Regions from separate parts of the Limnohabitans sp. TEGF005 genome, predicted to be linked through region 3. Evidence: predicted binding sites of a transcription regulator. Region 3 holds the regulator's gene; each other region holds the start of a gene.
The links. Region 3 encodes FNR, which switches genes on or off when oxygen is low (the NO sensors DNR and NnrR bind a similar motif). Its sites were predicted from a motif close to TTGATNNNNATCAA; they were not measured.
Positions count from the first base shown of each region.

Region 1: ACZ5RG_RS05390 (DUF3149 domain-containing protein) is a predicted target of FNR. The motif match lies at 4,032-4,045, and genes of this name have one in related genera.
Region 2: ACZ5RG_RS14340 (hemerythrin domain-containing protein) is a predicted target of FNR. The motif match lies at 5,091-5,104, and genes of this name have one in related genera.

Region 1 covers NZ_AP029226.1:1,119,900-1,127,284, reverse strand. The annotation lists gene ACZ5RG_RS05420 (MotA/TolQ/ExbB proton channel family protein) at 1-373, shown strand, start outside; gene ACZ5RG_RS05415 (ExbD/TolR family protein) at 402-815, shown strand; gene hemP (hemin uptake protein HemP) at 812-1,036, shown strand; gene ahpF (alkyl hydroperoxide reductase subunit F) at 1,109-2,659, opposite strand; gene ahpC (alkyl hydroperoxide reductase subunit C) at 2,852-3,415, opposite strand; gene ACZ5RG_RS05395 (DUF423 domain-containing protein) at 3,553-3,975, opposite strand; gene ACZ5RG_RS05390 (DUF3149 domain-containing protein) at 4,104-4,232, shown strand; gene cfa (cyclopropane fatty acyl phospholipid synthase) at 4,243-5,412, opposite strand; gene ACZ5RG_RS05380 (3-hydroxyacyl-CoA dehydrogenase) at 5,630-6,388, shown strand; gene ACZ5RG_RS05375 (gamma-glutamyltransferase family protein) at 6,476-7,385, shown strand, end outside.
Region 2 covers NZ_AP029226.1:2,881,105-2,888,489, reverse strand. The annotation lists gene mltA (murein transglycosylase A) at 1-445, shown strand, start outside; gene ACZ5RG_RS14365 (YkgJ family cysteine cluster protein) at 442-732, shown strand; gene ACZ5RG_RS14360 (LysE/ArgO family amino acid transporter) at 745-1,392, opposite strand; gene ACZ5RG_RS14355 (LysR family transcriptional regulator ArgP) at 1,468-2,364, shown strand; gene ACZ5RG_RS14350 (class II aldolase/adducin family protein) at 2,484-3,269, shown strand; gene ACZ5RG_RS14345 (alkene reductase) at 3,309-4,433, shown strand; gene ACZ5RG_RS14340 (hemerythrin domain-containing protein) at 4,451-5,032, opposite strand; gene ACZ5RG_RS14335 (heavy metal translocating P-type ATPase) at 5,189-7,385, opposite strand, start outside.
Region 3 covers NZ_AP029226.1:1,390,140-1,397,524, reverse strand. The annotation lists gene ccoN (cytochrome-c oxidase, cbb3-type subunit I) at 1-719, shown strand, start outside; gene ccoO (cytochrome-c oxidase, cbb3-type subunit II) at 733-1,359, shown strand; gene ACZ5RG_RS06690 (cbb3-type cytochrome oxidase subunit 3) at 1,372-1,512, shown strand; gene ccoP (cytochrome-c oxidase, cbb3-type subunit III) at 1,549-2,466, shown strand; gene ccoG (cytochrome c oxidase accessory protein CcoG) at 2,540-4,006, shown strand; gene ACZ5RG_RS06675 (nitrogen fixation protein FixH) at 4,028-4,303, shown strand; gene ACZ5RG_RS06670 (hypothetical protein) at 4,324-4,620, shown strand; gene fnr (fumarate/nitrate reduction transcriptional regulator Fnr) at 4,663-5,385, opposite strand; gene hemN (oxygen-independent coproporphyrinogen III oxidase) at 5,597-6,979, shown strand; gene ACZ5RG_RS06655 (sulfite exporter TauE/SafE family protein) at 7,062-7,385, shown strand, end outside.

The sequences.
Region 1 (7,385 bases), 270 kb from region 3:
CACCAGCCGCCTGCAAAACGGCTTGGCCATCTTGGCGTCCATTGGCTCGACTGCACCCTTCGTGGGTTTGTTTGGCACCGTCTGGGGCATCTACCACGCGCTGGTCGCCATCGGTGCCACAGGCAATGCCAGCATCGACGCGGTGGCAGGCCCGATTGGCGAAACCCTGATCATGACAGCGCTGGGCCTGGCCGTGGCCATTCCGGCGGTGCTGGGCTACAACACGCTGGTGCGTGGCAACAAATTCATCATCGCCCGCATGAACCGCTTTGCGCACGACCTGCACGCCTATTACGTGACCGGTGCCCGCGTGACGCCATCGTCGCAAGCCTTGGGTCAAACCCATGTCGGCCAGCCACACACCGGCCACTGAGCGCTTAACCGCCCACAAGGAAACCCGCATGTCCTTTGAAATCAACGACAACGACGACGACGTGATGAACGAAATCAATATGACGCCCCTGGTGGACGTCATGCTGGTCTTACTCATCATCTTCATCATCACCATACCGGTGGTGCAACACGCCGTGAAGGTGGAACTGCCCCGCACCAGCAGCAGCCGCGACCAGACGCCGCCCGACAACCTGCAATTGGCCATCGACAGCCAGGGCCAGTTTTTTCTGGGCAAACAAGCTGTCACGGCCGATGCACTGGAAAACGCCTTGCGCGAGCACGCGGCCAAAGACCCACAGCCACAGCTCTACATTCGGGGTGACAAAAAAGTCGCTTATGAACATGTGGCCCAGGCGATGACAGCCGCACAACGGGCAGGCTTGGCCAAAATCGGCTTTGTCACCGAAGGCCAAAAGCCATGAGTTTGAAGCCCGCTGTGGCTGCGTCCACAGAGCTGACAACGCCGGGCAAGGCCCACCCGTCGCCATTGCCTGCCCATCCCACACCGATCAAGTCCAACGGGCCGCAAACCCTGGACAGCCGTGAACTGCTGGGCGACCAGGCCATAGTGTTGATTCAGCACCAGGGAGAAATCTACCGGCTGCAAACCACGCGGCAAGGCAAGTTGATCCTGACCAAATGAAGCCTTGATCTGTCAGGTCCCATGAAAAAACCGGACGCGAGGTCCGGTGTTTTCATGTCGGCACGAAGCCAATCAAGAGCGGATCAGGTGGTCAAAAGCGCTGAGTGCGGCCTTGGCGCCCTCGCCTGCAGCGATCACGATCTGTTTGTACGGTACGGTGGTGCAGTCTCCTGCCGCAAACACCCCAGGCACATTGGTGTGGCCCTTGGCGTCCACCACGATCTCGCCAAACTTGCTCAGCTCGACCGTGCCTTTGAGGAACTCGGTATTGGGCACCAGGCCAATTTGCACGAACACACCCGCCAGTTCCACATGGTGCTCGGTGCCGGTTGCGCGGTCTTTGTAGCGGATGCCATTGACCTTGCTGCCGTCGCCCGTGATCTCGGTCGTCTGGGCGTTGGTGTGCACCGTCACGTTGGGCAGGCTGTGCAACTTTTTAACCAACACCGCATCGGCTTTCAATTGCTCAGCGAATTCGATCACAGTGACGTGTTCGACGATGCCCGCCAAATCGATCGCCGCTTCGATGCCGGAGTTGCCGCCGCCGATCACGGCGGTGCGCTTGCCCTTGAACAACGGACCATCGCAATGCGGGCAATAGGCTACGCCTTTGTTTTTGTACTCGGCTTCGCCGGGCACGTTCACATTGCGCCAGCGGGCTCCGGTGGACAAAATCACGGTCTTGGCCTTGAGTGTGCCGCCGTTTTCCATCTGCACCTGCACCAAACCGTCTGCGCCCGCCGGGATCAATTTGTCAGCGCGTTGCAGGTTCATGATGTCCACACCGTACTGTCGCACTTGGGCTTCGAGCGCGGCGGCAAACTTGGGGCCATCGGTCTCCAGCACCGAGATGTAGTTTTCGATGGCCATGGTGTCGTTGGTCTGGCCACCAAAGCGCTCAGCAGCCACACCCACGCGAATGCCCTTGCGGGCGGCGTACACAGCCGCAGCCGCACCAGCGGGTCCACCACCCACAATCAAAACCTCAAACACGTCTTTGGCGTTGAGCTTGACGGCTTCACGCTCCCCGGCGTTGGTGTCCAGCTTGGCCACGATTTCCTCAACAGACATGCGACCGGAGCCAAACACTTTGCCGTTCAAGAACACCATGGGCACGGCCATGATCTGGCGCTCTTCCACTTCTTTTTGGAACGCACCGCCTTCGATGACCACGGTCTTGACCTTGGGGTTCATGATCGCCATCAAAGACAAGGCCTGCACCACATCAGGGCAGTTGTGGCAAGACAAGGACATGTAAACCTCAAAGCTGAAGTCACCCTCCAAGGCCTTGATGCTGTCGATCACATCCTGCTCGACTTTGGGTGGGTGGCCGCCAGTCCAAAGCAGCGCCAACACCAGCGAGGTGAACTCGTGCCCGAGCGGCAGACCGGCAAAACGCACGCCTTCGGTTTGCCCATCGCGGGCAACGACAAAAGACGGCTTGCGGCTGTCATGGCCCGAAGTGTCCAAAGTGACCTTGTCAGACAGGCTGACGATGGTCTCCAACAGGCTCTTCATGTCGGTGCCAGTTTCACTGTCGTCCAGCGAAGCGATCAAGCGAATCGGCTGGCGCAGCAAGGCCAAATATTGCTGCAATTGGGCTTTGAGGGTGTCGTCGAGCATGGTTTTCTCCGGTTTCAGGCTACAAAAATCCCAGACCCTCGCTTGTGACGGGGCCGATTTTTAAGGGGTTGGTGGGAATCGTTGAGGGCAGCTCACGGCAGGCTTGTGACCTGAATGGGCTGCGCTCAACGTCCTGCAATGCAGGCCGTCGGCTCAAGACTGCCCTGATTGAACAGGGCGTCCGATCAAGATTTAGATCTTGCCGACCAGGTCGATGGAAGGAGCCAAAGTCTTGGCGCCTTCTTTCCACTTGGCTGGGCACACTTGGCCGGGGTTGGCGGCGGTGTACTGGGCAGCGGTCAGCTTGCGCAGGGTCTCAGACACGTCACGGGCGATTTCGTTGGAATGGATTTCCACTGTCTTGATCATCAACTCGGGGTTGATGATGAAAGTGCCGCGCAGTGCCAGGCCTTCTTCGTCAATGTGCACGCCAAATGCGCGTGTCAGCGCGTGTGTAGGGTCGCCCATCAATGGGAACTTGGCTTTGCCCACGGCAGGCGAAGTCTCGTGCCAGACTTTGTGCGAGAAGTGGGTGTCGGTGGTCACGATGTAGACCTCGGCACCGGCTTTCTGGAAAGCCGCATAGTTGTCGGCCGCGTCTTCGATTTCTGTGGGGCAGTTGAAGGTGAACGCAGCGGGCATGAAAATCAGCACGTTCCACTTGCCTTTGAGGCTTTGCTCGGTGACTTCGATGAACTTGCCGTTGTGAAAAGCCTGGGCTTTGAAGGGCTGAACTTGTGTGTTGATCAGGGACATGGTGTTTCCTTTGGTTGGTTTAAAAAAACTATCGAATGAGAAAACTCATTGGTAGCAATCATAATGCAGCCCAGGTCGATGAGCCATGAATAGTTCCTATCAAACCGATAGGCAAAACCTTCAGCCGCGTCAACCCTTCATGGCCGCTTGGCATTTCGGGCTGGGCCAACAGCAAACCCGAGTGCCAGGCACAGCCAAGCCAAAATCCAGGCCCCACCACCCCAAGGCACCATGGCCCGCAGCGCGTCAAACCCCAGCACATTGCGTGCATACAGGTTGAAGCTGAACAAGAGCAAGCCCACGAGCATCAGCCAGCCAGCGGCTTGCAGCCATCGCGAAGCGCCCAACCAGCTGCTGGCCAAACCCACAAGCACTAAGCCCAGCGAATGGAACTGTTGCTGGGTCAGCGCGGTTTGCACCATGGCCGGCACGCCGCCAGCAAACACAGGCAAATGCGCGAATGCCGCGCTGAACACCACGCTGGAGCAAGCGCTCAGGGCACCCAACGACAAGAAAATGCGGGCGGATACGGGCAAAGAATGCTGCGGGTTCAAATTCATGGGGGGCCTGTCTAAAAACAACAAAGCACATTGGAGCATGGCTTTGTGCCAAGCCCTTGACCTTGATCAGGGCTTTCGCGAGCCTTTTGGCGCACAGTGAATCACCCAAACCCATTCAAGGATGCCCCATGAAAATGCTGATTGACCTGTTTTCGACCGACTATGGCTTGATGAGTTTGGGCGTGATCGTGTTCATGCTGCTCATGGCCGCTTTTTTCTTGCGCATGTTTGTGCACAAAATGAACCACAACGAATAAAAATGCGCCCTCAGAGCAAGGGCCTGCGGTAGCCACCAGCATGGCCATTGGGCGAGAAAACAACTTGCCAAAGTTGGTTGTCTCGGGCCCGAAAGGTGCCCGCACAGCACAACAGGTAATAACGCCACATGCGGTAAAAACGCTCGCCATACCGGCCTTGCAGTGAGGGCCAAGCGTCTTCAAATCGGGCGTTCCAAGCCATCAAGGTTTTGTCGTAATCTTCGCCAAAGTTATGCCAGTCCTCCATGACGAAGTGGTCTTCGCTGGCCAAAGCGAGGTCCGATGACGACGGCAAGACCCCGTTGGGGAAGATGTATTTTTCAATCCAGCGGTCAATGCCCGCCCCCGACCGGTTCTTGCCAATGGTGTGCAGCAAAAACAAACCATCGTGACGCAAGCTGCGCCGTGCCATGTCAAAGTAAGCGCGGTAGTTTTTGTGGCCCACATGCTCGAACATGCCCACTGAGGCGATGCGATCAAAGCGTTGTTCACCGTCAGGGTTGAAGCGCCGGTAATCCAACAGCTCAAACCGGACTGGCAAATCTCGTGCTTTTTCTGCACCCAAGCGGGCTTGCTCTTTGGAAACAGTCAGCCCCACGCACTGCACGCCGTAATGCTTGGCGGCAAAGCACATCAAACTGCCCCAGCCGCAGCCAATGTCCAGCAAACGCATGCCCGGTAGGAGCTGCAACTTTTGACAAATCAGGTCCAGCTTGGCCTCTTGCGCCTGTGCCAAGGTTTGCGCCACGGGCCAATAGCCACAGCTGTAAGCCATGGTCGGGTCGAGCATGGCTTCGTACAAATCGTTGCCCAAGTCGTAATGCACCTCGCCCACCTGCCACGCACGGCTTTGGGATTGCAGGTTGGTCAGGCGCGCCTTGAGCGAGGCCCACAGCCAGCCGGCACGGCCAACCTGTTCGTCCAGCCGCGCTCGCAAAATGCGGGCAATGAATTCGTCGAGCTGGTTACAGTCCCACCAGCCGTCCACATAGCTCTCTCCCAAACCCAAACTGCCCTGCGTCAAGATGCGGTCAAAGGTGGCCGGATGGTGCACACGCATGTCCCAGGGTCTGCCACCCCCAACCCGAATGTCGGCGGTGGCCAACAACTGAGATGCCCTGCGCCAGTTGTCGTCGGTGTTGACCAGCGACTGTGTTGACCACGCGATGCCTGAACCCATGCGTCTCTCCTGAACCGATGCCCCCGGCCGTGTTGGTCGGGATGAAGTTCATGCTAGAGGGCCTCAGCTCGATTGGGTATTCAAGCTTTCAAGTAGTGCTTTACCCCAAAACCATTAGCCGGAGTGCTTTCTGGCGGGTCTTTCGGCCTGCTGGACGTGCATGCCAGATGTGCATAATTGACGTTGACGTAACGTCAATCAAATTCAGGAGCTCAACATGGACATTCAAGGCAAAGTTTTCATCGTCACAGGTGGCGCATCCGGTCTGGGCGAAGGCACCGCCCGCATGCTGGCAGCCCATGGGGCCAAAGTCGTCATTGCCGACATGCAGGCCGAAAAAGGCGCGGCTGTGGCCAAAGAACTGGGCGGCGCGTTCGTCAAGTGCGACGTCAGCAACGAAGCCGATGGCCAAGCCGTGGTGGCCCAAGCCGTGGCCATGGGCAAGCTCATGGGATTGGTCAACTGCGCGGGCATCGCCCCCGCAGAAAAAACCGTGGGCAAAAACGGCGCGCACAGCCTGGCCGTCTACACCAAGACCATCATGGTCAACCTGGTCGGCACCTTCAACATGATCCGACTGGCATCGGAAGCCATGTGCAAAAACGAGCCCGAAGCCACAGGCGAGCGCGGCGTGTTGATCAGCACCGCCAGCGTGGCTGCTTATGACGGCCAAATTGGCCAAGCCGCCTATGCCGCATCCAAAGGCGGCGTGGTCGGCATGACACTGCCCATCGCCCGCGACCTGGCCCGCAACGGCATCCGCAACATGACCATTGCCCCCGGTATTTTTGGCACCCCCATGCTGTTTGGCATGCCCCAAGAAGTGCAAGACGCGCTGGCGGCAGGCGTGCCCTTCCCCAGCCGCTTGGGCACTCCCCAGGACTACGCCAAACTGGCCAAGCACATCATCGAAAACGACATGCTCAATGGCGAAGTGATTCGGTTGGATGGGGCGATTCGCTTGGCACCCAAGTGAACTAAAACTGCTCACAATGGCTTGCGGTCCAGGCCTGCTGGCTCTCGGATAAATTTACCGATAGCATGCTCCTGTCACGGAGAACACATGGAAAAAACCCTGCCATTCAGCCTGATTTGTCTTTCGCTCTTGAGCGCCTGCACCGTCCCGCCCACCAGCCCTTGGCGCTACAGCGTGCCCGAGCAACCCGAAGCTGCCAGTGGCAACACCGACAAACCCGGCTGGGCCTATGCGCGGCAGGCTGTGGCCGCCGCCAACCCGCTGGCCACCGATGCCGGGCAGCAAATTTTGCAGGCTGGGGGTTCGGCCATGGATGCCGCCATAGCCGTGCAGCTGGTGCTGGGTTTGGTGGAGCCGCAGTCCAGTGGTATCGGCGGCGGGGCTTTTTTGCTGCACTTTGATGGCCAGAAAGTCACGGCGCACGACGGGCGCGAGACCGCCCCGGCGGGTGCCCAGGGCGACATGTTTGTGGGTGACAACGGCAAGCCCCTCCTGTTTGACGATGCGGTCTTGAGTGGCCATTCCGTGGGCGTGCCCGGCGCGATGCGCATGCTGGAAGCCGCACACCGGCAGCACGGTGTCTTGCCTTGGGCCCAGTTGTTTGCGCCCGCCATCACGTTGGCCGAACAAGGCTTCAAGGTCAGTGCGCGCCTGCACGCCCTGCTGCAAGCCGATCCACACCTGAAAAAAGACCCTCTGGCCCTGCGCTTTTTCTACAACGCACAAGGCCAGGCTTGGCCTGTGAGCCATGTGCTGCGCAACCCCGAATACGCCCATGTGCTGCGCCGCATGGCCAGCGAAGGCAGCCGTGCCCTGCACGAAGGGCTTGTGGCCCAGGCCATTGTTCAGCGCACACAAGCCGCGCCACGCCCCGGAAGTTTGAGCCTGCAAGACCTGGCCAACTACCAGCCCCGTGAACGTGAAGCCTTGTGCTTCGATCACACCGCGCGGTCTCGCGCGTACCGCATCTGTGGTTTTCCACCGCCGTCATCGGGCC
Region 2 (7,385 bases), 1.5 Mb from region 3:
GCCCTACAAAAGCATTGGTCGCTGGCTGCTCGACCAAAACCTGATCCGCGACGCCTCCTGGCCCGGCATCAAGGCCTGGATTGAGCGCAACCCGACACGCGTCAACACCTTGTTGTGGCAAAACCCGCGCGTGGTGTTTTTCAAGGAAGAAGCCTTGCCGGTCGGTGCCGTGCCGCCCGGCCCCAAAGGCGCACAAGGTGTGCCGCTGACCGCCGAACGCTCGATCGCGGTGGACCGCAGCAGCATTCCGTATGGCACACCCGTCTGGCTCAAGTCCGTCGGCACACAAACCACGCTCGACCGCCTGGTGTTGGCCCAAGACACCGGCACGGCCATCGTGGGTGCGGTGCGCGCCGACTACTACGCCGGATCCGGCCCCGCAGCGGGCGAGCTGGCTGGCCGCATGAAGCAGCCTTTGCAGCTCTGGGCGCTCTGGCCCCGATGAACTCACCCCACACCCAGACGGTGCACTGCCGCCCCGGCTGCGCAGCCTGCTGCATTGCGCCATCCATCTCATCGCCCATACCGGGCATGCCGGACGGCAAACCTGCGGGCGTGCCCTGCGTGCAGCTGGACGACCAACGGCGTTGCAAGATCTTCGGCCAGCCGGGTCGCCCGGCGGTATGCGGACAACTGCAGGCCTCTTGGGAAATGTGCGGGCCGCAGGACGACGGCGGACAATTTGCGCTCAGGTTTTTGACGCGACTGGAACTGCTGACACGGCCAGAGTGAAGGCGGTGAAATTCAAAACGCAGTCAAAGCGTGGCGCAGCAGCATCACCGACAGCGCGCACATCGTCACACCAATCAGGCCATCCAGCACCTGCCACGCGCGGGGCCTTGCAAACCAAGGGGCCAGCCAACGCGCGCCAAAACCCAACAAGCCAAACCAAAGTGCGCTGGCCACGCTGGCACCCGCCACAAATGCGCTGCGCAGACCCGGCGGTTGCTGCGCCCCAATGCTGCCCACCAGCAAAACCGTGTCCAGATAAACGTGCGGGTTGAGCAAGGTGAAGGCCGCCGCCTGCAACACAACGGCACGCAAGCTCAGGCCCTGCGTGCCCTCTGCGGCAATCAATTGCTGCGCCTGCCTGGCCCGGCGCAAGGCCTGCCAGCCGTACACAGCCAAAAAGGCGGCCCCTGCCAGCGCCAAGGCGCGGGCCAAGCCGGGGCGCTCGCCCAAGGCCTGCGCCATGCCCCAGACGCCTGCCGCGATCAGCAAAGCATCGGCCAGCGCACAAAACACCACCACCGCACCCACATGCTCGCGGCGAAGGCCTTGGCGCAGCACAAACGCGTTTTGCGCACCAATGGCAACGATGAGGCCCAGGCTCAAGGCCAGGCCCTGGGCAAAAACGGGCCAAGCGGGGGAAGAGGTGACAAACAGGTTCATAGCGCACCAGCTTGCCACCCACCACACATGAAGGCAAACTGTCTTTTCTTCATCCGCATTAGAAAAACTGATTTCATGCTCGATTACTCTGCGCTTTCCGCTCTTTATGCTGTTGTTAGGGAGGGCAGTTTTGAACGCGCGGCACGCGCATTGCATGTCACGCCCTCAGCGGTCTCTCAACGCATCCGGCTGCTGGAAGAGCGCGTGGGCGGCGCCCTGGTGGTGCGGGGCCAACCTTGCCTGGCCACCGACATGGGGCGGCGCTTGTGCCAGCACGTCGACCGGGTGCAGTTGCTGGAGCAGGCGCTTCAAGGCGCGCTGCCCGCACTGGCCCCCGATGGCACGGCCCGGGTGAACTTGCCGATTGCGGTGAATGCCGACAGTTTGGCCACCTGGTTTGCACCAGCCCTGTCGGCCTTTGCCGCTCAAGCCCCCGTGCTGATGGACGTGTCCGTGGACAACGAAGACCACACCACCGAGTGGCTGCGCAGCGGCGCGGTGCTGGCCGCCGTCACGGCCACCGCCCGCCCGGCCACAGGCTGCAACAGCCAGGCACTGGGCGCCATGCGCTACATCGCCGCGGCCAGTCCGGCGTTTTTGGCACGCCATTTTTCGGATGGCGTAACGCCTGGCAGCTTGGCCCTCGCACCCAGCTTGGTGTTCAACAACAAAGACGAGTTGCAGGCCCGCTGGGTACGGCGGCTGTGCCATCGTCATGTCGACTTGCCCCGACACACCCTGCCATCGTCCCAGGCCTTCGTTACCGCGGCCTTGGCGGGCATGGGCTGGGGCTTGCATCCACAGGCGCTGATTGCGCCGCTGCTGGCCAATGGCACGCTGGCCGAACTGGTGCCCGGCACCCCACTGGACGTGCCGCTGTACTGGCAAGAGACGCGTGTGGCTTCTGTGCTGCTCGATGGCTTGAGTCGCAGGGTGCTGCAAGCGGCGCAGGCCCAACTGCAAGCCCTTTGACGCGGGTCGACGCCATGGCACAAAGGGCGTTCACGCGCGCCACAGTCACCAAGACGTCAATCCATTGCGCGGCCTGTGGTTAAGCTGAAGCTTCCTTTTTTATGCTCCGGAGCACGTTCATGGCGTTTGAAATTCCCTCCCTGAAAGACAGCGTTCACCCCGATGAATGGCAGTTGCGCCTGGACCTCGCAGCTTGCTACCGGCTGGTGGCGCTGTATGGCTGGAGCGATCTGGTGTTCACCCACATCAGCGCCAAGCTGCCGCACTCGGTGGCAGGCGATGCGCACCAGTTTCTGATCAATCCCTATGGCCTGATGTTTGACGAGATCACCGCCTCCAGCCTGGTCAAGGTGGACATGCAGTGCAACAAATTGCATGACAGCCCCTTCCCAGTGAACCCAGCGGGCTTTGTGATCCACAGCGCAGTGCACGAGGCTAGGCCCGATGCGGGCTGCGTGCTGCACACACACACACGTGCCGGCGTGGCCGTGAGCGCGCAACAGCATGGTGTGCTGCCCATCAGTCAGCAAAGCACCTTTGTGCTGGCATCGCTGGCCTATCACGGCTATGAAGGCGTGGCGATTCGCGACGACGAAAAAACGCGGCTGCAAACCGATCTGGGCGAGGCCAATTTTTTGATGCTGCGCAACCACGGCCTGCTGACGGTGGGCAAGACCATTGCCGATGCTTTCTTGTCGATGTACACGTTTGAAAACACCTGCCGCATTCAGGTGGATGCGCTGGCGGGCCAGTCCGGCCCGGCGGACCTGACGGCCGTGGACCCGCAAATCCTGACGGGGGTGGCCCATGCCTCACGCGTGCAAACCGGCGGCCTGGGCGGTGCGTTTGTCTGGCCGTCGTTGCTGCGAAAGTTGCAACGCGAGAGCCCGGATTACGCTCACTGAAACAGGCCCTCAATGTCCTTTTTTGTTTGAACCGCACACATGACCTCTTTGTTTGAACCCTGCCAAGTCGGTGCCATGCACTTAGCCTCACGCATTGTGATGGCCCCCTTGACGCGCAACCGCGCACCCGGCGCACTGGCCAACGCACGAATGGCCACCTATTACCGCCAACGCGCCAACCCGGTCACGGGCGCGGGCCTCATCGTCACCGAGGCCACGGCCATCAGCCACCAAGGCCAAGGCTATGCCGATGTGCCCGGCATCTGGAGCGAAGCGCAAGTCGCTTCTTGGAAACAGGTCACAGACGGCGTGCACGCAGAGGGCGGCAAGATCGTGATGCAGCTGTGGCATGTGGACCGCGTGTCGCACACGAGTTTGCAGCCGGGCGGCGCCGCGCCTGTGGCGCCGTCAGCCATCACGGCAAAAACCAAAACCGTGTTGCTGGTCGATGGCCAGGCCAAGTTCATGGACACATCAACCCCTCGTGCGCTTGATGCAAGCGAATTGCCCGGCATCGTGCAGGATTACCGCCGCGCTGCGGCCAACGCCATCGCCGCCGGTTTTGACGGGGTCGAGGTGCATGCCGCCAACGGTTATCTGATCGACCAGTTTTTGCGCTCTGGCAGCAACCAGCGAACGGATGCTTACGGCGGCACGGTTGAAAACCGCGCCCGTTTTTTGAACGAAGTCATGACGGCGGTGGTTGCCGAAATTGGCGGAGACCGAACAGGCATCCGCCTGTCACCCGTCACGCCCGCCAACGACGCCTGCGATGAACAGCCTCAGCCCTTGTTTGAGCACGTGGCCGGTTTGCTGGGCCCGATGGGCCTGGCCTATGTGCATGTGATCGAAGGATCGACGGGTGGGCCTCGTGACCACCAGCAAGGGCCCCTTGCTTTTGATTACGCGGCACTGCGCCGCGCCTACGCGTCTGCAGGTGGCCAAGGCGCCTGGATGCTCAACAATGGCTACGACTTGCCGCTGGCCGAACAAGCCCTGTCGCAAGGTGCCGATTTACTGGCGTTCGGCCGACCCTTTATAGCCAACCCCGATCTGGGTCTGCGCTTGCGTCAGGGCGGGCCGTTCAACACAGCAGACCGCGCCACGTTTTACGGCGGAAGGGACGCGGGCTACACCGATTACCCGCATTTGTCACCGCCCTGACAGTTGCGCGCAGCACCTCAACCCAAACCAATCGGTGAAGGTGCGCGGGTCACGATCAAGCTGAAAAGTTTTTCGTATTCTTGAGCAGGCGGGTAATGCCCTGTAAGAGGATCGGCGTTTTCTGCAAACGCCGCATTCAGCACACGCCAATCGTCTTCTGAAAAACACCGCTCTGCCTCGGGCAGGATCACTGTTTCTTCCAGGTTCATGTGCTCCAGATAAAAGTTGACGTATTTTTCAAACGCTTCTTCAAATGCCTGGCGGCGGCCTGCCCCCAGCAGCTCCCAAGCCAGCAGCAAATGCTGCATGTCGCGAGCGGCTTTTTCACTGGCCATGTGATCGCGTTCCAGCTTGTCAATGGCCCCCATGACTTTGGGGGCCAGCTTCACGACTTTGGGAAACAACAGGTTGGATTCTTTAGGGTGATGCAAGCGCTCTGGAAATTCGTCGATGTAAAACAGCATGCCGCGCACGACGTCAAAAAAGTTACGCCGATCTTCTGCAGGACCGCGCTTGACCATCATGCGCATGGACTGGAGCATGGCCGCCAATGAGGCGTGTTCGTCTCGAATGATTTGAAGCGCACTGTGCTGTGTCATGAAAACAACCTCCGGGTTCTGAATGGATTCAGTCTGCCGGTTTGTGCACAAACGCACCATGACGAATGTCAAAAACAGGTGATCTGGCCCTGCTCACATTTGGCCGAAGGGCTTGCCTGCCGCAAACTCAACGAGCCGTCTGTGTGCATCCCATGCTCAGGGTTTCCAGCGCTTGAGCAGCAGGGCATTGGCCATCACACTCACCGAGCTCAGCGCCATGGCCCCCCCGGCAATCACCGGGTTCAGATAGCCCAGCGCCGCCAGCGGTATGCCCGCCACGTTGTAGGCAAAGGCCCAAAACAGGTTTTGCCTGATCTTGGCCACGGTGTGGGCCGAGATGTCGAGCGCGGCGCCCACCAATGCCACATCGCCGCGCATGAGGGTGATGCCCGCCGCGTGCATGGCCACGTCGGTGCCATTGCCCATGGCCATGCCCACATCAGCGGCTGCCAGCGCCGGTGCGTCGTTCACACCATCGCCGACCATGGCCACGATGCGCCCGCCCTCGCGCAGTTTTTGCACCTGCGCAGCCTTGTCGCCGGGCAACACGTCGGCCAGCACTTCGCCCTCTTCGGGGCGCAAACCCAAACGACGCGCCATGGCTTCGGCGGCGGCTTGGTTGTCGCCGGAGATCATCACCAGTTTCAAGCCGCGCCCGCGCAACGCCAGAAGGGCCTCGGCAGCCCCCACCTTGGGCTCGTCGCCGAAGGCCAGCAGCAGCAGGCCTTGCACACCCGCAGCGGTGCGTTCGGCCAATGCGGACAAAGTAGCGCCTTGCGCTTGCAAGGTGGCCACCTCGCTGGCCCACAAAGCGGTGTCCAGGCCTTCTTGCTGCAGCCACCGCAGACTGCCTAAAAGCAAGTGGTGCCCATCGACTGTGGCCTGCACACCCCGACCCGGCACAGCGGCCAAGTCGGCAGGGGTCAACAACTTCAGACCTTGTGCCTGTGTTTGAGCTTGCGCTGCCGCTAAAACGGCACGGGCCAGCGGGTGTTCGCTGCCGCTTTGCACGCAGGCAGCCCAGTGCAGGGCGATGCTTTCGTCTTGCCCCGGGGCGGGTACTTGGTGTGTCAGCCGTGGTTGCCCCACCGTGAGCGTGCCGGTTTTGTCAAAGGCCACTGTTTGCACGCGGTGGGCCATCTCGAGCGCCTGCGCGTCTTTGATCAAAATGCCGTGTTTGGCCGCCACACCCGTGCCCGCCATGATGGCCACAGGCGTGGCCAGGCCCAGCGCGCACGGGCAAGCAATCACCAGTACCGCCACTGCGTGGATCAAGGCGGTTTCAAATTGCGCGCCTTGCAGCATCCAAACACCCAAGGTGACCAGCGCCACCAACAGCACCACAGGCACAAAGATTTCAGCCACTTTGTCAACCAGCCGCTGAATCGGTGCTTTGGCGGCTTGCGCATCCTCGACCAATCGGATGATGTGTGAGAGCACCGTCTCATGGCCCACCGCCGTCACGCGCATCAACACGCGTCCGTCACCGTTGATTGATCCCCCGGTGAGCTGTGCGCCTGCGGTTTTGGACACGGGCAAAGGCTCACCTGTCAGCATGGACTCATCGACCTGCGTCTGGCCTTCAATCAGTTCGCCATCAAGTGGAAAACTCTCGCCTGGCCGCACCACGATCAGATCGCCCTTCAAAATTTCATCCACCGGCACATCGACTTCGCCGTCTTCGCTGATCCAGTGCGCCTTGTCGGGCCGCAACGCGTGCAAGGCGCGAATGGCTTCGGTGGTTTGCCGCTTGGCTCGGGCTTCGAGCCACTTGCCCAGCAACACCAAAGTGATGACCACGGCCGAGCCTTCGAAATACAAATGGGGTGTGTGACCTTCATGCGCAGTCAGCCACAGCCACACCGACAACAACCATCCCGCCGTGGTGCCCAAAGACACCAGCAAGTCCATATTGCCGGTCAAAGCCTTGAGGGCGTGCCAGCCTGCTTTGTAAAAACGCGCGCCCAAAATGAATTGCACGGGCGTGGCCAACGCAAACTGCACCCAAGCGGGCAGCATCCAGTGCTGGCCCCACAGATCGCCCAACATGGGCAGCACCAAAGGCGCGGACAACACCAAACCCAAGCCGACGGGCGCAAAACCTGTCCAAGGCGAGTTGTTGTTGGCCTGCGCCTCGGCTGCTTCCACTGAACGGGGTTCGTAACCGGCATCGCGCACCACTCGGCGCAAGCGGGCGTCGGTCAACGCCGGATCGGTTACGACAATGCGTGCTGTTTCGGTGGCCAGATTGACCGAGGCCGACGCCACGCCGGGCACTTTGTTGAGTGCTTTTTCGACCCGTGCCACACACGAGGCGCAGGTCATGCCACCAATGCCGATGTCCATCACGGTG
Region 3 (7,385 bases):
GCCTGTCGATCGTGCACTTCTGGGCCCTCATCTTCACTTACATGTGGGCCGGCCCTCACCACCTGCACTACACCGCTTTGCCTGACTGGACCCAGTCGATTGGCATGGTCTTCTCGCTGATTTTGTTGGCCCCCAGCTGGGGCGGCATGATCAACGGCATCATGACCCTGTCGGGCGCATGGCACAAACTGCGCGATGACCCGATCTTGCGTTTCCTGATCGTGTCCTTGTCGTTCTATGGCATGTCGACCTTCGAAGGTCCGATGATGTCCATCAAGACCGTCAATGCCTTGTCTCACTACACCGACTGGACGGTCGGCCACGTTCACTCCGGCGCTTTGGGCTGGGTGGGCTTGGTGACCATGGGCTCCATGTACTACCTGATTCCCCGTCTGTTCGGTCAGAAAAAGATGTACAGCGTCAAAGCCATTGAAGTCCACTTCTGGACAGCCACCATTGGCATCGTGATTTACATCGCCGCGATGTGGATTGCCGGTGTGATGCAGGGCCTGATGTGGCGCGCAGTCAACGCCGACGGCACCTTGACCTACACCTTTGTTGAGTCGGTGAAAGCCACTTACCCCTTCTATGTGCTGCGTCTGCTGGGTGGCTTGTTGTACCTGGGCGGCATGTGTGTGATGTTGTGGAACGTGTTCAAGACAGCGACCCAGGGTCGTTCTGTTGAAGTCCAGATTCCCAACCTGACAGCTCACGCCTGAGGAGAAATAGAAAATGGCTGAAAACCAAAAATCGGGCGGTCTCTCCCATGAAAAAATCGAGACCAACAACTTCCTGATGATCGTGCTGATTTTGATTGTGCTACTGGTCGGCGGCATGGTCGAAATCGTGCCTCTCTTTTTCCAGAAGTCCACAACCCAAGCTGTGGAAGGCCTCAAGCCCTACACAGCCTTGCAAGTGGCAGGTCGCGACATCTATGTGCGTGAAGGTTGCTACAACTGCCACTCGCAGATGATTCGGCCATTCCGCGCAGAGACATTGCGTTACGGTGCCTATTCGGTGGCTGGCGAATTTGTGTACGACCATCCCTTCCAGTGGGGCTCCAAGCGCACAGGCCCTGACTTGGCACGCGTGGGTGGCCGTTACAGCGATGAATGGCACCGCATTCACCTGAACAATCCGCGTGATGTCGTGCCTGAATCGAACATGCCCGCCTATTCATGGCTCGAAAAGAACCCTGTGAACGGTGCCAGCTTGCCCACTCACATGAAAGGCTTGCGCACTTTGGGCGCACCTTACAGCGACGAAGAGATTGCCAAAGCGTCTGAGGACGTCAAGGGCAAAACCGAAATGGATGCAGTCATCGCCTACCTGCAAGGCATGGGCATCCATCGCAAATAAACGGAGCAAATCATGGACATCAACATACTGCGTTCCATCGTGACCGTGATCACTTTTGCCATCTTCCTTGGCATCATCTGGTGGGCCATGTCGCGTCGCAACCAAGCCAACTTTGACGAAGCCGCACAGTTGCCGTTTCGCCAAGATGACTGAATTGTCCTCAGCACATAACAAATCAAAGGAATCGAAATGAGTGACTTCATCAGCAATTTCTGGCACTTGTACGTGGCCGGTATCACGCTGGTCAGCATCATCGCCTGTCTGATCCTGCTCTGGTTCAGCGGCAAAGCCAAAGCCATGACCGCCAACGACAACACCACGGGCCATGTATGGGATGGTGATCTGCGTGAAATGAACAACCCTTTGCCACGTTGGTGGGTGGGCTTGTTCATCATCACCATCGTGTTCGCCTTCCTGTACTTGGCCATGTATCCCGGGGTGGGCAACTTGGCAGGAAAGTTTGGCTGGACCTCAGCGGGTCAATACGACGCAGAGGTCGCCAAGGCCAATGCCGAAGTGGCACCCTTGTATGCCAAGTTTTCTGCCATGTCACCCGAGGATGTGGCCAAAGATCCTCAGGCTCAGGCCATTGGTGACCGCTTGTTCATGAACAACTGCGCACAGTGTCACGGCTCTGACGCACGCGGCAGCAAGGGTTTCCCCAGCCTTGCGGATGCTGACTGGTTGTACGGCGGCACGCCCGAGATCATCAAAGCCACCCTGGTTCAGGGGCGCAATGGCAACATGCCTCCGATGGCCGCAGCGGTGGGCACGCCAGACGACGTGCGCAACGTCGCGCACTATGTGCTCAGCCTGTCTGGCAGCCCACACGACTCTTTGCGAGCCTCTTTGGGCAAATCCAAGTTTGGTGCTTGCGCTGCTTGTCATGGCATGGACGGCAAAGGCAACCATGCACTGGGTGCACCCAACTTGACCGACGACATTTGGCTGCACGGCTGGGGTGAAAACGCCATCGTCAACATGGTGAACAACGGCAAAGTCAACCAGATGCCCGCACAGGCAGCCAAGTTGACCGAAGGCCAGATTCATGTCTTGGCGTCCTATGTCTGGGGCTTGTCTAACAAGACGGCTGCAGCCAACAAGTAAGGCATTCAAACCGTCTGCGTCATTGAATCAGGACACCCCTACCGGGTGTCTTGTGCATTTAAAGGTAAGTGTTTTGGACTCCAAAGAAAATCCTCCTCGCAAAGTCGTGCCCATCGTCCCTGTGAACGATGCGTCGAATGCTGGGGATGACGTACAGATGGTTTCTCTGTATGCCGCGACCCAAAAACTGTATCCACGCACCGTGCATGGCATTTTTGCCAAATGGCGCTGGATCACGGTGTTCTTGACGCAACTGGTTTTTTACGGTTTGCCATGGATCGAATGGGGTCAACGCCAGGCTGTGCTTTTTGATTTGGGTGCACGCCGTTTTTATATCTTTGGTTTGGTGCTTTACCCCCAAGACTTCATTTACCTGACGGCGATCCTTGTCATCGCTGCGTTCTCACTTTTTCTGTTCACGGCGGTGGCGGGTCGCTTGTGGTGTGGTTATGCCTGCCCACAAACGGTGTACAGCGAAATATTCATGTGGGTCGAACGCAAAATCGAAGGCGATCGGTCGGCCCGCATCAGGCTCGACGATGCGAGCATGTCAACGGAGAAACTGTTTAAGAAGTGGTACAAGCACATCGTCTGGTTGGCGATTGCCATGTGGACAGGTTTCACGTTTGTCGGTTACTTCACGCCCATCAAAGATTTAGGCATGGAATTTTTCCTGGGCAACATGAGCTCGTGGGAAGTTTTTTGGGTGTTTTTCTATGCCTTTGCCACCTACGGCAATGCCGGTTTCATGCGCGAGCAGGTGTGTAAATACATGTGTCCCTATGCGCGCTTTCAGAGCGCCATGTTCGACAAAGACACCCTGATCGTGACTTACGATGCCGAGCGCGGTGAGCCACGGGGTGCACGCTCGAAAAAGGCCGATCCAGCTTCTCTGGGCCTCGGCGCATGTGTCGACTGCAGTTTGTGCGTTCAGGTGTGTCCGACTGGCATCGACATTCGCAAGGGTTTGCAATACGAATGCATTGGCTGCGGCGCCTGTGCAGACGTGTGTGACACGGTGATGGACAAAGTGGGCTATCCACGCGGATTGGTCAAATACTCGACCGAAAACGCCATGCAGAACCACTGGACGGCAGAGCAAACTTGGCGTCATGTGTTCCGTCCTCGTGTTTTGATCTACATCGGCATTTTGGTGCTGGTGGTGGCGGCTTTGTTCACCAGTCTGGGCTTGCGCAAACCATTCAAAGTAGATGTGGTCCGCGACCGCGCTTCGTTGGCCCGAATTGTGGCCGGAGGAAAAATTGAAAACGTCTATCGACTGCAGATCATGAATGCGGCCGAAACGCCCTTGAACTTCCGCCTGACGGCGCAAGGCTTGCCCGATTTGTCACTGGTTACCGACAGTGATGTGCGTGTGGCACCGACCGAATCTCTTTGGGTCTCGGTCCGTTTGCAGTTGCCTTATGACGCAGCACCTTCTGGTTCGCACCCGATTGTGTTCACGATACAGTCGGTGAAAGAGGGCGGGCAGGTGCTGGCCGAATTGCAGGAAAAATCCGTTTTCCTGGTGCCTCGTTGATATTTTCACAAAGGTTTGAGCATGTCCAATCCCCGTGTTTCCAATTTGCCCAAGCAGCCTTGGTGGTCTTATGGCCACGTCTGGCTTGTGATTGCCGGTCCTTTGGTGGTGGTGGTCGCTTCATTCATCACCTTTTATCTGGCTGCGAATGGCCAAGACCCCGTGTTGAGCCAGTCCAGCGTTGATGTCAACGCCAATGCGGCGGATGCACGAACCACACTCGCACCCGCAATGCAAGCCAGAAACCATGCGGCCACGGGCACATTGCCCTCGACCGATTCAAAAAACAAACCCTGAACGGGTTGCAGGAGACCGACATGTGGGCAAAACGAATGATGTGGATTGCATGGCCAGCATTCCTGGTGGCGGGTCTCCTCGAGGTGCTGGTGTTCGCACTGGTCGACCCGCAGGATTTGCAATGGTTTGGGCACTCGTTGTCCTTGTCTCGTCAAGGCGTTTACACCTTGGCTTTTTTCGCCTTCTGGGCCTTGACCATGGTGTCGAGCGGACTGACCACGCTGTTGGCCATGTCTCCCTTTGAGGTCAATCGCTGTCCTGTGCCTGGAGACCAACGGCCGAGCGACTGCTCTCGTCAAGGCGGAAAAGGCTGCTGAAAAGGCTGAATTGCGCCAGGCATTCAAGCCTGGCGCAGGGCTTTATTGGCAATGGTGGTTGCTGTTCACCAAGCGTTGCAAGCCATCCGTGTCCAAGATGCGCACATGCCGTTGCTTGACCTCGACGGTGCCGTCTTCGACAAATTTGGAAAATGTTCGGCTCACTGTCTCAAGTTTGAGCCCCAGGTAACTGCCGATTTCTTCGCGGGTCATGCGCAAGACCAGTTCTGATTGCGAAAACCCCCGTGCGTGCAAGCGTTGCACCAGGTTCAGTAAAAAGGCGGCCAAGCGCTCTTCGGCCCGCATGCTGCCCAAAAGCAGCATCACACCATGCTCACGCACAATCTCTCGGCTCATGATTTTGTGCACATGGCTTTGAAGTGCTGTTACTTCACGTGAGATCTCTTCAATGCGGTCAAAGGGCATGACGCAGACTTCGGCGTCTTCCAGAGCAACGGCGTCGCAGCTGTGTTGGTCGTTCACGATGCCGTCCAGACCGATGATCTCGCCCGCCATCTGAAAGCCCGTGACCTGGTCGCGTCCGTCTTCGGTGGCCAGACAGGTTTTGAAAAAACCGGTTCGAATGGCGTACAGCGAGGTGAACTTTTCACCGTTGGTGAACAAGGTGGCTCCACGTTTGATTTTCCGACGGACAGCCACCAGATCGTCCAGGCGGTTCAAGTCGTGGTCGCTCAGACCCATGGGCATGCACAACTCGCGCAAGTTGCAATTGGAGCAGGCGACGTTGATGAGTTGGGGATTCATGGTTTATCTCATGGTGCGGAAATGGATTTGCCTTGGATCAAGCTGTTAGCTTAAACCTAAAAAACAATCAAATTTGAGGGTCTACCCGGTTCAGGCCAAAAATCACCAATAACCAGTAGTCAGTTGACTTGAGTCAATACTTCGGGTGATGCAAACGGGCAAAGTCGACGCCTTGTTTTGAACACGATCGAACTTAATAAGGGGCAGACACATGTCCGTCATCACGCCTGAATTGCTGACACGTTTTGATGTGCCTGGCCCACGCTACACATCGTACCCAACGGCAGACCGTTTTGTAGAAGCCTTTGCTGAGGCTGACTACGTGCAAGCATTGGCTCAGCGCCAATCTGGCGTGGTCGGCAAGCAAACGCCCTTGTCTTTGTATGTGCACATCCCGTTTTGCGAGTCGCTTTGCTACTACTGTGCTTGCAACAAAATCATCACCAAACACAAAGAGCGGTCTGCTGATTATTTGCGCTACCTGAGCAAAGAGATTGAGTTGCACACCCGGCATTTGGGGCGGGGGCAGTCGGTCAGCCAGTTGCATCTGGGCGGCGGCACACCCACATTTATGAGCGATGACGAATTGCGTCAACTCATGAGTATGCTGCGCCAGCATTTTGAATTCGTGCCGGGCGGGGAGTACTCGGTCGAAGTCGACCCGCGCACCGTCGATGAAGGCCGATTGGCCGTTTTGGCAGAGCTGGGATTCAACCGCCTGAGCTTTGGCGTGCAGGACTTTGACCCTGCTGTTCAAAAAGCGGTTCACCGCATCCAGCCAGCCGATCAAGTCTTTCAGTTGGTCGATGCCGCCCGCCGCCTCGGCTTTGAGTCGATCAATGTCGATCTGATTTATGGTTTGCCGCTGCAAACGCCTGAGTCCTTTGACCGCACCTTGGCACAGATCAACAGCCTGCGCCCGGACCGCATCGCCCTTTACGCCTATGCGCATTTGCCCGAACGCTTCAAGCCCCAACGTCGCATTCATGCCCAAGAACTGCCCTCGGGCGGTGACAAGGTGGCGATGCTGTCGCGTTCGTTGGATGCATTGACCGATGCGGGTTATGTGTACATCGGCATGGACCACTTTGCCTTGCCGCAGGATGCTTTGGCGGTGGCAAAGCGACAAGGTCGTTTGCACCGCAATTTTCAAGGCTACAGCACACAGGCCGACTGCGACCTGATCGCTCTGGGCGTTTCATCGATTGGCCGCGTGGGCGCAAGCTACAGCCAGAACGCCAAGACCATGGAAGAGTATTGCGACCTGCTGGATCAGGGGCACTTTCCGGTGGTGCGTGGCTTGACTTTGACCCGCGATGACCTGATCCGTCGTTCGGTCATCATGGCGTTGATGTGCCAGGGACATTTGGAGTTCGAGGCCATCAATCTGGCTTGGCTCATTGACTTCCAAACTTTGTTTTCCAAAGAACTGGCCCAGCTGGAATCCATGCAAAGCCAAGGCCTGGTGCAGTTGAGTAATACCGGCATTCAGGTCACACCGATGGGTTGGTTTTTTGTACGAGGTGTGGCCATGGTGTTTGACCGTTATCTGCAAGCCGACCGCAACCACACCCGCTTTTCTAAAATCATCTGAGTGATTGCGTTGAACGGGTGTCCGACCACCTTGAGTGCTGCTTCGCAGACAATGCGGTCATCGAGCAACAAGTGGACCTTCTATGCAAAGTTCTTTGGCCATGACGGCCTTGATGATGGGCGTGTTGGGCGGCCCCCATTGCGTGGCGATGTGTGGCGCAGCCTGTGCGGGCCTTGGCCAGGCAGCGGGTGAGCGGCGCAACCAGGCTTTGTGGGCCTTTCAAATCGGCCGCTTGGCCGGGTATTCGTTGCTGGGCGCAGTGGCTGCGGCCAGTGTGCAGGCGTTGGGGTGGCTAACCACGCAGTCGGCCGCCATTCGACCGGTGTGGACTTTGCTGCATTTGGCGGCTTTGGCGCTCGGCTTGTTGCTCATGCTTCAGGCCAGACAACCTGTGTGGCTCGACGAC